Regions from separate parts of the Streptomyces nanhaiensis genome, predicted to be linked through region 2. Evidence: predicted binding sites of a transcription regulator. Region 2 holds the regulator's gene; each other region holds the start of a gene.

Region 1 (3,556 bases), on a different contig from region 2:
CGGTGGCGCGTGCCTTCAAGGACGGCCACGACGTGGTGCGGCCGGTGAAGCCGGACACCATCGCCAAGTCGCTGGCCATCGGCAACCCGGCCGACGGCCCGTACGTGCTGGACATCGCCCGCCGCACCGGCGGCGCGGTGGAGGACGTGAACGACGGGCAGATCGTCGACGCGATCAAGCTGCTGGCCCGGACCGAGGGCGTCTTCGCCGAGACCGCGGGCGGCGTGACCGTCGGCGTGACGAGGAAGCTGATCGAGGCCGGCGTGCTCGACCCGACCCTGACCACCGTCGTCCTCAACACCGGCGACGGCCTCAAGACCCTGGACGCGGTGGCCCCGACCACCGGACCGTCCGCGATCATCCGTCCCAACCTGGACTCCTTCCGAGAGGCTGGCCTGGCATGAGCGTCACCGTCCGAATCCCGACCATCCTGCGCACCTACACCGGCGGCCGGGCCGAGGTGCCCGCCGAGGGCGCCACGCTCGCCGAGGTCATCGCCGACCTGGAGAAGAACCACCAGGGCATCTCCGCCAGGGTGCTGGACGACTCGGGCAAGCTGCGCCGCTTCGTGAACGTCTACGTCGACGACGACGACGTCCGCTTCGCCGACGGCCTGCAGACGCCGACGCCGGACGGCTCGGGCGTCTCCATCATCCCGGCCGTCGCGGGCGGCTGCTGAGCCGGTCCGGCCAAGCCCGGCCAAGCCAGGCCAGGCCAGGCCGGGCCCGGCCTGAACTGCTGAGACGCCGGGAGCGGCCCACGGCTCCCGGCACCGAACGCGGGCGGCCCCGCCCCCCGGTCCGTACGTCTCCGTACGGCTCCGTACGAGGGGGAGCGGGGCCGCCCGCGCGTGTGCTCCCGGGAGGGAGCGCATACCGCCGACGGTGAACGGAATTGGTAATTCCGCCCCTCGGAGAGCGGTAGAGTGAGCGTGCCTCCCCCCGAATGCGCACTCGGCGCCCATGAGAACGCGACAACTTGCGCCTGGATTTACCGGGTGAATTGTCGTGTTGGTCTGCTATGCCCGGCCCAGGTTGCCCTACTTTCCCGCCGTTCATGTGCTTATCGGCAATCCGGCGTGACCGGAATTCTCGTCTGACAGACCTGTTGCGGAGGGCGTCTGCCCAGATACATTCAGCCGCGGTCGACGCGTTCCGGCGCACGCCTCCCCCTCTCGCCGGGGGGTGGCAACTGACCCGGGTCCGCGGAGCGCGGGCCCGCGCAAGGGCCGGCAATAGGGGAGTTAGGAATGGCTCAAGGCACCGTCAAGTGGTTCAACGCGGAGAAGGGATACGGCTTCATCGCGGTCGACGGTGGGGCGGACGTGTTCGTCCACTACAGCGCGATCCAGATGGACGGATACCGCACCCTTGAGGAAGGGCAGCGGGTCGAGTTCGAGATCTCGCAGGGCCAGAAGGGCCCGCAGGCGGACATGGTCCGCGTGACGGCCTGAAGCGCCGGACACACGCACCACGACGCACATCAGCAGTAGACGGCACAGGAGGGCCCGCGTCCCCGCAGGGGGGCGCGGGCCCTCCCGTCGTGCGCCCGCGCACCGGCGCGCGCCCGAGGCCCGCCCGCGCCCCCCGCGTCCGTCCCGTACCCGGGAGTACGGGCGCGCGGAACCCCTGACGCGCTTGCACTCGGAGGGGTCGAGTGCTAATCATTGGCGTTAGCACTCTGAAGGTGAGAGTGACAAAGCAAGGACCGGTTCGGTGAGGTCCGCAAGCCCGGTGGAGCAAGGAACCGCCGGGCCGGTGGGCCGTCCGTCGCGGGCGCCAGAGCGGTCCGGAGACATCCCAACCCGCCCCTGGCCTTCGGCATGGGGAACCCCAGGGAGGACCACTTCACATGGCCAAGATCATCGCGTTCGACGAGGAGGCGCGGCGCGGCCTCGAGCGCGGGATGAACCAGCTCGCCGACGCCGTCAAGGTCACGCTCGGCCCCAAGGGCCGCAACGTCGTCCTTGAGAAGAAGTGGGGCGCCCCCACGATCACCAACGATGGTGTCTCCATCGCCAAGGAGATCGAGCTCGAGGACCCGTACGAGAAGATCGGCGCCGAGCTGGTCAAGGAGGTCGCGAAGAAGACCGACGACGTCGCCGGTGACGGTACGACCACCGCGACCGTCCTGGCCCAGGCGCTGGTCCGCGAGGGTCTGCGCAACGTCGCCGCCGGCGCCAACCCGATGGCCCTCAAGCGCGGCATCGAGAAGGCCACCGAGGCCGTCTCCGCCGCCCTGCTGGAGCAGGCCAAGGAGGTGGAGACCAAGGAGCAGATCGCCTCGACCGCCTCCATCTCCGCCGCCGACACCCAGATCGGCGAGCTGATCGCCGAGGCCATGGACAAGGTCGGCAAGGAAGGCGTCATCACCGTCGAGGAGTCGCAGACCTTCGGTCTGGAGCTCGAGCTCACCGAGGGCATGCGCTTCGACAAGGGCTACATCTCCGCCTACTTCGCCACCGACATGGAGCGGATGGAGGCGGTCCTGGAGGACCCCTACATCCTGATCGCCAACTCCAAGATCAGCGCCGTCAAGGACCTGCTCCCGCTGCTGGAGAAGGTCATGCAGGCCGGCAAGCCGCTGCTGATCATCGCCGAGGACGTCGAGGGCGAGGCCCTGTCGACCCTGGTCGTCAACAAGATCCGCGGCACCTTCAAGTCCGTCGCCGTCAAGGCCCCGGGCTTCGGCGACCGCCGCAAGGCCATGCTCGGCGACATCGCCATCCTCACCGGCGGCCAGGTCATCTCCGAGGAGGTCGGCCTCAAGCTGGAGAACGCCGGTCTGGAGCTGCTGGGCCGCGCCCGCAAGGTCGTCATCACCAAGGACGAGACCACCATCGTCGACGGTGCCGGTGACAGCGAGCAGGTCAACGGCCGGGTGAACCAGATCCGCGCCGAGATCGAGAACTCCGACTCCGACTACGACCGCGAGAAGCTCCAGGAGCGTCTGGCGAAGCTGGCCGGCGGCGTGGCCGTCATCAAGGCCGGCGCCGCCACCGAGGTGGAGCTGAAGGAGCGCAAGCACCGCATCGAGGACGCGGTGCGCAACGCCAAGGCGGCCGTCGAGGAGGGCATCGTCGCCGGCGGTGGCGTGGCCCTGCTGCAGGCCTCCGCGGTCTTCGAGAAGCTGGAGCTCGACGGCGACGAGGCCACCGGCGCCGCCGCGGTCAAGGCCGCTCTGGAGGCCCCGCTGAAGCAGATCGCGGTCAACGCCGGCCTCGAGGGCGGCGTCATCGTGGAGAAGGTGCGCAACCTGACCCCGGGCCACGGTCTGAACGCCGCGACCGGTGAGTACGTGGACATGATCGCCGAGGGCATCATCGACCCGGCCAAGGTCACCCGCTCCGCGCTGCAGAACGCCGCCTCCATCGCGGCGCTCTTCCTCACCACCGAGGCCGTCATCGCCGACAAGCCGGAGAAGGCCGCGGCCGGCGCCGACGCCGCCGCCGCCGGCATGGGCGGTGGCATGGACTTCTGATCCGCCCGGCGGATCGGCGGTTCCCACCGGGCGCGCACCGCGCGCACGGTGACGAGGGCGGCACCCCGAGGGGTGC
Region 2 (3,556 bases):
AGGGGGCGCCGCGCCGCGCCCGCCAGGGCGTGCGCGGGCAGGGAGCCGTCGGCGGGGACGGGCTCGCCGTCGGGGAGTGCGGAAGGCATGGGGTCCATTGTCCCGCACCCGTCCCGGACCGGGGCCTGTCCCCGAGGGCTCACGGACCGGCCGGTCCCCCCACCGTGACGTGGTCGATCAGCCGCTCGACCGGGCCGAGCAGTCCCGGCTCCAGGTCCGTGTAGTCGCGCACGCTCCCCAGGATCCGCTTCCACGCCGCGCCGGTGTTCTCCGGCCAGCCCAGCGCCCGGCACACCCCCCTCTTCCAGTCCTGGCCGCGCGGCACCTCGGGCCAGGCGCCGATGCCCAGGGCGGACGGCTTCACCGCCTCCCAGACGTCGATGTACGGATGGCCGACGACCAGCACGTCCTCGCCGGTGACCCGGGCGGCGATCCGGGACTCCTTGGAACCGGGCACCAGATGGTCCACCAGCACTCCCAGCCGGGCCTCGGGGGTGGGACCGAAGGCCTCCACGACGGCCGGGAGGTCGTCCACGCCCTCCAGGTACTCCACGACCACGCCCTCGATCCGCAGGTCGTCGCCCCAGACCTTCTCCACCAGCTCCGCGTCGTGGCGCCCCTCGACGTAGATGCGCCCCGCCCGCGCCACCCGGGCGCGGGCGCCCGGCACCGCCACCGACCCGGAGGCGGTGCGCCGGGGCGCCTGCGGAGCGGGCGGGGCCGCCGCCGGCGGCCGGACCAGGGTGACGGCCTTCCCCTCCAGCAGGAAGCCGCGCGGCTCCATCGGGAAGACCCGGTGCCTGCCGAAGCGGTCCTCCAGCGTGACGGTGAACCCCTGCGCCGTCTTCTCGCAGCGCACCACGGCCCCGCAGAAACCGGTCGTGACCTCCTCCACCACCAGGTCCGGCTCGGCGGGCACCTCGGGCGCGGGTCTGCGGTTCCCCGGGGTCCGCTTCCACGGAGGGGTCAGGTCGGGGCCGTACTGTCTGCTGCGCATGCGGTCATTGTGTTACGTGATCCCCACCGCGAAACCCGGAGCGGAAAGCGGAACCCGCCGTGAGACCTGCCCCGTCACCCGTCACCCGACGCCGAAGCGCTCCGCCAGCACGCCGCGCTGGGCGCGGACGAAGGCGGCGTCCACCACCGCCCCGTGGCCCGGCACGTACAGCGCGTCCTCGCCGCCCAGGGCGAGCAGCCGGTCCAGCGCGGCCGGCCAGTGGACGGGGTGGGAGTCCGGGCCCGCCTGCGGCTCGCCGGACTCCTCCACCAGATCGCCGCAGAAGACCACGTCCGGCCCGCCGGGGGCGCCGGGGACCACGACGGCCAGGTCGTGGGCGGTGTGCGCCGGGCCGACGTTGGCCAGGAGCACCTCCCGGCCGCCCAGCCGGACGGTCAGCTCGCCGGCCACCCGGTGGTGCGGGTGGACGAGCACGTCGACCGCCTCGGCCGCCTCCCGCGGGTCCACGCCGTGCCGTACGGCGTCCTCGCGCAGCCCGTCCTTGGAGTGGACCAGCAGGTCCTCGATCCCCACCGCCCCGTAGACCTCCACCCCGGCGAAGGCCGACGCGCCCAGGACGTGGTCGAAGTGCGGATGGGTCAGCGCCACATGGGTCACCGGCTGCCCGAAGCGCTCGTGCAGGTGCCGCCGGACGCGCGCGCCGTCACCCAGCGTCGCGCCCGTGTCGACCACCAGCACCCCCGACTCGCCCGCGACGGCCCCGACGGTCTCGTCCCAGCCGGGCATGCGGCGGCGTACGACCCCAGGCGACAGCTCTTCCCAATCCGTCTCCATACCGCGACGCTAGCGCCAACACGCGGGCGGTGCCCGCCGGGGATGTGGTACGGATCGCCCTCCCGGTCGGCGCCCGCCCTTGCCCTGGTCGTGGTCACCGGCCGTACACTGGCACAGGGCGACTGGCACTCACCGGCTGAGAGTGCCAGGGAAGAGGACCGGAAGAGACGGCCGGACGGGAGGTGCGCCCAGATGCTCAGCGAACGCAGACTCGAAGTCCTGCGCGCCATCGTCCAGGACTACGTGGGCACCCAGGAGCCGGTGGGGTCCAAGGCCCTCACCGAGCGGCACAACCTCCAGGTCTCCCCGGCCACGGTGCGCAACGACATGGCGGCCCTGGAGGACGAGGGGTACATCGCCCAGCCGCACACCAGCGCGGGCCGCATCCCCACCGACAAGGGGTACCGTCTGTTCGTCGACAGGCTGGCGGGCGTCAAGCCGCTGTCCAAGCCGGAGCGCCGGGCGATCCAGAACTTCCTGGAGGACGCCGTCGACCTCGACGACGTCGTCAGCCGCACCGTGCGGCTGCTGGCCCAGCTCACCCGCCAGGTCGCCGTCGTCCAGTACCCCTCGCTGACCCGTTCGACCGTCCGCCACGTGGAGCTGCTGCTCCTGGCCCCCGCGCGTCTGATGCTCGTGCTGATCACGGACACCGGGCGGGTCGAGCAGCGCATGGTGGACTGCCCGGCCCCCATCTCCGAGTCGTCCCTGGCCGATCTGCGCGCCCGGCTCAACAGCCGGGTGGTCGGCGAGCGCTTCTCGGAGGTGCCCAGGCTGGTGCAGGACCTGCCGGAGTCCTTCGACGCCGAGGACCGCGGCACGGTCTCGGCGGTGCTCGCCACGCTCCTCGAGACACTGGTTGAGGAGACAGAGGAGCGGTTGATGATCGGCGGCACCGCCAATCTCACCCGCTTCGTGCACGACTTCCCGCTGACCATCCGGCCGGTGCTGGAAGCTCTGGAGGAGCAGGTCGTCCTGCTCAAGCTGCTGGGGGAGGCGAAGGATCCGGGCATGACGGTGCGAATCGGTCATGAGAATGCTCACGAGGGGCTGACGTCAACGTCGGTCGTCTCGGTCGGTTACGGTTCGGGAGACGAGGCGGTCGCCAAGCTCGGTGTGGTCGGACCGACCCGGATGGACTACCCCGGAACGATGGGAGCGGTACGCGCAGTGGCACGTTACGTCGGACAGATCCTCGCGGAGTCGTAAGTGGCAACCGACTACTACGCGGTCCTGGGCGTGCAGCGCGATGCCTCGCAGGACGAGATCAAGAAGGCCTTCCGCCGGCTCGCGCGCGAACTGCATCCCGACGTCAACCCGGACCCGAAGACGCAGGAGCGGTTCAAGGAGATCAACACCGCCTACGAGGTGCTCTCCGACCCGCAGAAGAAGCAGATGTACGACCTCGGCGGCGACCCGATGGGCGGCGCGGGCCGGGGCGGCGGCTTCGGCGGGGGCTTCGGCAACTTCTCCGACATCATGGACGCCTTCTTCGGCGCCGCCTCCCAGCGCGGGCCGAGGTCCCGCACCCGGCGCGGCCAGGACGCCATGATCCGGCTCGACATCGAGCTGGACGAGGCGGCCTTCGGCACCACCAAGGACATCCAGGTGGACACGGCGGTCGTCTGCACCACGTGCAGCGGCGAGGGCGCGGCCCCGGGCACGTCCGCGCAGACGTGCGACATGTGCCGCGGCCGCGGCGAGGTCTCGCAGGTCACCCGTTCCTTCCTGGGCCAGGTCATGACCTCGCGCCCCTGCCCGCAG
Region 3 (3,556 bases), on a different contig from region 2:
CTCGCTCAACGGACTGCCTCTCCTCCGCACACGTGCTCCGGCTTCCGCCGGATGAACGCAGCACACGCTGCACGAACTCCGCGCGGACTGTCCAGCCCGGCCCCCGGCGGGCGGTGGTCAGCACAGTGTCACCGCCAGATGGGAGTGCGCCGCCGCTCCGGCGAGCCGGGCGGCCGTCGGCCGGGGCACCGAGAGCACCACCAGCGCCCCCTCCCGGCCGCCGGATCCCGCCTCCGGGCCGGAGGCGGGCTCGGGTACGGCCGCCACCGGCACGTTCCGGGCGATGGTCCGCGCGCGGACCGCCGGGCCGGCGTCCGGGGCGCCGGCGGGGGTGGCCAGTACGTCCACCCTGTCCCCGGGCCGCAGCAGTCGCACCGCCTCCGCGTCGGGGATCCGCACAGGGGCGTCCACCGTCGTGCCGTCCTCCCCGCCGTCCGTGGACGCGGGCGGGGCCGGACCCGCCGGTGCTTCCCCGGCCGCGGGCCGGGCCGCCGGGAGCGCACGGTGCCCGTCTCCGCCCCCGTCTACGGGCGCGCCCCAGAGGGCCGCGCCCGCGGAGACGACGGCCAGCAGCAGTGCCGCCGCCCGGAACCACCGGCCCGCCGTCCGGAGCGGGCCGAGGGGGCCCCGCCCGGCACGCACCGGCTCGAACTCCGGCACGGGACCGGCGGCCGGAGGGCAGGAGGGCGGCGGAAGGGAGTGGGGCGTGGAGAGGGAGGAGGGCGGAGGGGGAACGGAGGAAGTACAGGACGAAGAGGACGAGGGGGAGGACGAGGAGAAGGGGGAGGAGAAAGGTGTGCCAGGGGGCGCGGACTGAGGGGAAGAAGAGGACATCGAGGTCACCGCCTTGTGCTGGAAGCACCCCAACGATGTCCGGCCCCGCGGAGATCCGCCGGGCCCTGTGGACTACCCACCGGTTGTGGACAACTCGCTCACCCGCGCGAGGCAGAGGCACGGGAACCGCACGAGCCGCACGCGCCCTCCGAGCCGCCCCGTACAGCTCCCACAGCCCTCGGCCCTTCGCCCACAGCCCGCCGCCGGCCGGCTCCCGGAGCCCTCTAGGGAAGCTCGATCCCCAGGTCCAGTCCGTCCAGAGCCGTCGCGCAGGCGCAGTCCCGCTCCGCCGGCAGGCCGGCCACCGTGTCGAAGAGCACCTCGCGCAGCCGTCCGACGTTCTGTGCGAAGACCTGGAGCACCTCCTCGTGCGAGACGCCCTCGCCGGTCCCGGCGCCGGCGTCCAGGTCGGTGACCAGCGCCATCGAGGAGTAGCACAGGCCCAGTTCGCGGGCGAGGACCGCCTCGGGGTGCCCGGTCATCCCGACCACAGACCAGCCCTGCGCCGCGTGCCAGCGCGACTCCGCGCGGGTCGAGAAGCGCGGCCCCTCGATCACCACCATGGTGCCGCCGTCCACCGGCTCCCAGCCGCGCCCGCGCGCGGCCGCGACGGCCGCCGCCCGGCCCGCCTCGCAGTAGGGGTCGGCGAAGGAGAGGTGCACCACGTTCGGCACCGAGCCGTCGGGCAGCGCCTCGCCGTCGTAGTAGGTCTGGACGCGCGACTTGGTGCGGTCCACGAGCTGGTCCGGCACCACCAGCGTGCCGGGCCCGTACTCGGGCCGCAGCCCGCCCACCGCGCACGGCCCCAGCACCCGCCGCACGCCGACCGAGCGCAGAGCCCACAGGTTGGCCCGGTAGTTGATGCGGTGCGGGGGCAGATGGTGCTTGCGGCCGTGCCGGGGCAGGAAGGCCACCCGGCGCCCGGCTATCTCGCCGATGAAGAGGGAGTCGCTGGGCTCGCCGTACGGCGTGTCCACCGCGACCTCCATCACGTCGTCCAGGAACGAGTAGAACCCGGACCCGCCGATGACGCCTGTCTCCGCCTGTGCGCTCATGGCCGAACACACTAGCCCCCGACGCCGCGGCCCCGCCGCGGTGCGTACCGCGACGGGGCCGGGACAGGCGGGTTCCGGCTCCGGGCCGGAAGGCGGACCGTCAGGCCGCCGAGGAGCCTGCCTTGGACGACGAGCCGCCGGACGAACCCGAGCTCTTCTCGGAGGAAGAGGAGGCCGACGAGGGCGACGACGCCGCGGACGAGGCCGACGACGAAGAAGAGGACGACGACGGGCTGCCGGACGAGGAGCCGCGGCTGTCGTTCCGGTAGAAGCCGGAGCCCTTGAAGACGATGCCGACCGCGGAGAACACCTTCTTCAGGCGGCCCTTGCAGCTCGGGCACTCGGTGAGTGCGTCGTCGGTGAACTTCTGAACCGCTTCCAGGCCCTCGCCGCACTCGGTGCACTGGTACTGATAGGTCGGCACTTGCTCCTCCTGGCACTCTTCCCTGTGGAGTGCTAACGACGCACCATGGTGCAGTATTCCGGCGGCTTAGTCCACCGGGAGCGGCGGACGGTGACCCTCGCCACGCCCCGGGGCCCCTTCCCCGTCCTCCGTCCGGCGCCCTCCGTCACCCGGTTCGCGGCTCCCTTCCACCGCCCGGTCGCCGGTCGCCCGGCCGCCCGCCGTCGGCCTTCCCGTCGCCCGGCCGCCCGTCCCCCTCCTGCCCGCCGTCCGGCTTCAGCCATCCGCGCAGTGCCGCCACCGTCGCCAGCGCCAGCGCCGTGGCGGCCAGCGGCACCGTGAATCCGGCGCTCGCCCCGAAGCCGTCCGTCAGCTGCCCGGCGGCCGACGCGGCGCCGGCCTGCCCCAGCGCCACCGCACCGGCCATCCAGGTGAACGCCTCGGTGCGCACGCCCGCCGGAACCAGCCGCTCCACCAGGGTGAAGCCGGTGATCAGGCTCGGCGCGATGCCCATGCCGGTCAGCAGCCCGAGGACGGCCAGCAGCGGGACCACGTCCACCGCCCACAGGGGCGCGGTGGTCAGCGTCAGCAGCGCGTACGCCGCCAGCAGCCGGCGCTGCGGGGCCGAGCGCCAGGTCAGGGCGCCGAAGACGAGACCGGCGAGCATGTTGCCCGCGGCGAAGATCCCGTACAGCACGCCGTTGAGGCCCGGCTGTCCGATGGAGTCGGTGAAGGCGGCCATCGACACCTGCATCCCGCCGAAGACAGCGCCGATGCCCAGGAAGGCGACGATCAGCACCCGTACGCCCGGCACCGACAGCGCCGAGGCGTGCGGCGCGCCGTCCGCTCCCCGGGCGCGGCGGTGGGCGGGCGGCGCGGTACGGCGCTGGGCCGCGAAGAGCAGTCCGCCGACGATGGTCAGGGCCGCCTCGGCGGTCAGCCCGGCGGCCGGGTGCACTCCGGTGCACAGGGCGGTGGCCAGGACCGGGCCGATGACGAAGGTGAGCTCGTCGGTGACCGACTCGAACGCCGCCGCCGTCGACAGCAGCCGGGTCCTGCCCGGCCCGCCCGGCGGGCCCGATCCGTCCGGTGAACCGGGCCCGCCCCTGAGCAGGTGCGCCCAGCGGGCCCGCACCATCGGGCCGACCTGCGGCACCGAGGCACCGGCCGGCACGGCCGCCAGCAGCAGTGCCCACAGCGGCGCCCGGGACAGCGCCAGGGCCGTCAGCACGCCCACGGCGGCGGCGTGCAGCAGCACCCCGGG
Region 4 (3,556 bases), on a different contig from region 2:
ACGTCCAGACCGGCCTGGTCGAGCTTGAGGCCGACCTCCTCGGCGATGACGGTGGCGCCGGTCAGCGTCGCCATGTCGCCGAGCATCGCCTTGCGGCGGTCGCCGAAGCCCGGGGCCTTGACGGCCACCGCGTTGAAGGTGCCGCGGATCTTGTTGACCACCAGGGTCGACAGGGCCTCGCCCTCGACGTCCTCGGCGATGATCAGCAGCGGCTTGGAGCTGTTGGTCTGGATGATCTTCTCCAGCAGGGGCAGCAGGTCCGCGATGGCGGAGATCTTGCCCTGGTGGATCAGGATGTAGGGGTCGTCGAGGACGGCCTCCATGCGCTCCTGGTCGGTGACCATGTAGGGCGACAGGTAGCCCTTGTCGAAGGCCATGCCCTCGGTGAAGTCCAGCTCCAGACCGAAGGTGTTGGACTCCTCGACGGTGATGACGCCGTCCTTGCCGACCTTGTCCATCGCCTCGGCGATCAGCTCGCCGACCTGCTTGTCCTGGGCGGACAGCGCGGCCACGGCGGCGATGTCGGACTTCTCGTCGATCGGGCGGGCGGTGGCCAGCAGGTCGTCGGAGACGGCCTTGACCGCGGCGTCGATGCCCTTCTTCAGGGCGGCCGGGGAGGCGCCGGCGGCGACGTTGCGCAGGCCCTCGCGGACCAGCGCCTGGGCCAGCACGGTGGCGGTGGTGGTGCCGTCGCCCGCGATGTCGTTGGTCTTGGTCGCCACCTCCTTGACGAGCTGGGCGCCCAGGTTCTCGTACGGGTCCTCGACCTCGACCTCGCGGGCGATGGTGACACCGTCGTTGGTGATGGTCGGGGCGCCGAACTTCTTGTCGATGACGACGTTGCGGCCCTTGGGGCCGATCGTCACCTTCACGGTGTCGGCGAGCTTGTTGACACCGCGCTCGAGGGCGCGACGGGCGTCCTCGTCGAACTTCAGGATCTTCGCCATGGTTGCTTGGGTCCTCTCGGAATCCTCGTCAAAGGAACCGCGCCCCGGCCCCGGACGTCTCGGACGCGGGTACCAGGGCGCGGATCACAGGCAGTCTTCGCGGTGCTTACTTCTCGATGATCGCGAGAACGTCGCGCGCCGAGAGGACGAGGTACTCCTCGTTGTTGTACTTCACCTCGGTGCCGCCGTACTTGCTGTACAGCACGATGTCGCCGACCTTCACGTCGAGCGGCAGGCGGTTGCCGTCCTCGAAGCGGCCCGGACCGACGGCGAGGACGGTGCCCTCCTGGGGCTTCTCCTTCGCGGTGTCCGGGATGACCAGGCCGGAAGCCGTGGTCTGCTCGGCGTCGAGCGGCTGGACCACGATGCGGTCCTCGAGCGGCTTGATGGCAACCTTGGAGCTGGTGGCGGTCGTCACGATCCGACCTCCCCCTTCGGAGATCTCGGCGGGGTTTGGATGTCTGGGGTGGCGACCTGGTAGATCCGTCGTCGCGGGTGCCGGATCTGCCCGTCGCTTGAGTTGGCACTCTCCATGGGGGAGTGCCAATGCCGAGACTATGACGGCGTTAGCACTCAGTCAACCGGAGTGCCAGCGCACGGCGCGTTGCGCGCCGGTGCGCCGGTACGCTGACCCCGTACCGCGTCACAGGTGCCCGCCCGTCAAGGAGTACCGCCGATGACCGCAGAGCCCCTGCCCGACTGGTTCCACCCGCCGCCCGGCGGCTGGACCGCCGACGACCTGGACCGGCTGCCGCCGGACGCCCCGCGCTTCGAGCTGATCGACGGAGCCCTCGTGATGGTGTCCCCGCAGACCTCGTTCCACGGCCAGGTGATGCGGCGGCTGTCCAACGCCATAGAACTCGCGGCCCCCCACGACCTGTGGGTCGAGTTCGAGATGACGATCCGGCTGGGGAAGCGCCAACGCCCGGAGCCCGACATCCTCGTCGTCAGCGGTCCGCCACATGACGAACGCACCGCGTACCTCCCCGAGGAGGTCGTGCTCGTCGTCGAGATCGTCTCCGAGGAGTCGGCCGTGCGGGACCGCGAGACCAAACCGCTGAAGTACGCCCATGCCGGTATCCGCCACTTCTGGCGAGTGGAGAAGGAAGACCGCAAGCCAGTCGTGCACGTCTACGAGCTTGACGACACCACCGGCACATACGTCCCCACCGGGATTCACCGCGACAAGCTCGTCCTCCCGGTGCCCTTCCCCATGGACATCGACCTGACCACGTTGTACCGCGCACCGCGGTGACGGGCCGGTGAGCACCAACCCGGCCGTCGGCGACCCCGTCTCCGTCTTCCACCGCCTGCTGACCGACGAGGGGCAGGCCCTGCTGGCGGAGCTGCGGTCCTACGACCCCGGGCGGGAGCTGGCCGTCGCCACCAGGCTGCGCCGCGACCACCCGGCCGAACTGGTCTCGGCGGCCATCGCCCAGGCCCGGCTGCGGCAGCGGGCGGTGGCGAAGTTCGGGGCCGGGGACGCGGCGCGGATGTACTTCACCCCCGACGGCGTGGAGCAGGCCACCCGCGCCAGTGTGGCCGCGTACCGCGCCGGGCGCTTCGCCGGCCTCGGGGCGCGGCGGCTGGCCGACCTGTGCTGCGGCAACGGCGGCGACGCCATCGCGCTCGCCCGCGCCGGGATCGAGGTCCTGGCCGTCGACCGCTCCCCGCTGACCTGCGCCGTCGCCCGGGCCAACGCCGGGGCGCTGGGCCTGTCCGACCTGATCGAGGTGCGCTGCGCGGACGTGACGGAGGTGGACACGTCCGGCTTCGACGCCGTCTTCGCCGATCCGGCCCGCCGCGGCGGACGCGGCCGGATCTTCGACCCCGAGGCGTACTCGCCGCCGCTGTCCTGGGCGGTGGAGGCCGCCCGGCGCGCCCCGCTCGCCGCGCTGAAGGTGGCCCCCGGCATTCCGCACGAGGCGGTGCCGGAGGGCGCGGCGGCCGAGTGGATCTCCGACGGCGGGGACGTGAAGGAGGCCGTGCTGTGGTTCGGCGCCGCCTCGCGCGGGGCGTCCCGGGTGCGCGCCACCCTGCTGCCCGGCCCCCGAACCCTGGACTCCGCAGGCCTGCCGGATCCCCCCTCCGGCCCCGTCGGCCGCTACCTGTACGAGCCGGACGGCGCGGTGATCCGCGCGCACCTGGTCGCGGAGGTGGCCGAGCTGGTCGGCGGGCGCCTGATCGACCCGACCATCGCCTACGTCACCTCCGACGAGCACCGCCCGACGCCGTACGCGGCCGCGTACGAGATCACCGACACCCTCCCCTTCAACCTCAAGCGGCTGAAGGCGCTGCTGCGCGAGCGCGGTGTCGGGACGCTGACGGTCAAGAAGCGCGGCTCGGCGGTCGAACCGGAGGAGCTGCGCCGGAAGGTGAAGCCGTCCGGCCCGAACGCGGCCACGGTCTTCCTCACCCGCGTCGCGGGCGCCCCGGCGATGCTCCTGGGCCACCCGGTCCGCTGAGAGAAGCACCCGTACGGGTGACGGTCACGCGTTCCCGGGGCTCCGGTGCGGGTGGTGGCGCCGCCGTCAGGCGGCCGCCGCGCAGCAGCGGACGGCCACCTTCCGCTCCGGCCCCCACCGCTGTTCGACCGTCGCCGGCAGCCG

Evidence for each region. Region 2 encodes HrcA, which represses chaperone genes, less so after heat shock. Its sites were predicted from a motif close to TTNGCACTCNGNNNNNCNGAGTGCNAA; they were not measured.
Region 1: groL (chaperonin GroEL) is a predicted target of HrcA. The motif match lies at 1,637-1,663, and genes of this name have one in related genera.
Region 3: ACLIYP_RS08870 (FmdB family zinc ribbon protein) is a predicted target of HrcA. The motif match lies at 2,323-2,349, and genes of this name have one in related genera.
Region 4: groES (co-chaperone GroES) is a predicted target of HrcA. The motif match lies at 1,514-1,540, and genes of this name have one in related genera.

Annotation. Positions count from the first base shown of each region.
Region 1 is NZ_JBKJFM010000027.1:42,923-46,478, forward strand. Features, by position in the region: gene thrC (threonine synthase) at 1-404, shown strand, start outside; gene ACLIYP_RS09705 (MoaD/ThiS family protein) at 401-679, shown strand; gene ACLIYP_RS09710 (cold-shock protein) at 1,250-1,453, shown strand; gene groL (chaperonin GroEL) at 1,852-3,480, shown strand.
Region 2 is NZ_JBKJFM010000013.1:12,436-15,991, forward strand. Features, by position in the region: gene hemW (radical SAM family heme chaperone HemW) at 1-89, opposite strand, end outside; gene ACLIYP_RS06150 (DUF3097 domain-containing protein) at 140-997, opposite strand; gene ACLIYP_RS06155 (MBL fold metallo-hydrolase) at 1,079-1,792, opposite strand; gene hrcA (heat-inducible transcriptional repressor HrcA) at 1,985-3,001, shown strand; gene dnaJ (molecular chaperone DnaJ) at 3,002-3,556, shown strand, end outside.
Region 3 is NZ_JBKJFM010000024.1:7,312-10,867, reverse strand. Features, by position in the region: gene mscL (large conductance mechanosensitive channel protein MscL) at 1-9, opposite strand, end outside; gene ACLIYP_RS08880 (RcpC/CpaB family pilus assembly protein) at 118-411, opposite strand; gene ACLIYP_RS08875 (S-methyl-5'-thioadenosine phosphorylase) at 1,059-1,889, opposite strand; gene ACLIYP_RS08870 (FmdB family zinc ribbon protein) at 1,990-2,313, opposite strand; gene ACLIYP_RS08865 (MFS transporter) at 2,459-3,556, opposite strand, start outside.
Region 4 is NZ_JBKJFM010000080.1:15,208-18,763, forward strand. Features, by position in the region: gene groL (chaperonin GroEL) at 1-947, opposite strand, end outside; gene groES (co-chaperone GroES) at 1,054-1,365, opposite strand; gene ACLIYP_RS18070 (Uma2 family endonuclease) at 1,624-2,202, shown strand; gene ACLIYP_RS18075 (class I SAM-dependent methyltransferase) at 2,210-3,412, shown strand; gene ACLIYP_RS18080 (GNAT family N-acetyltransferase) at 3,479-3,556, opposite strand, start outside.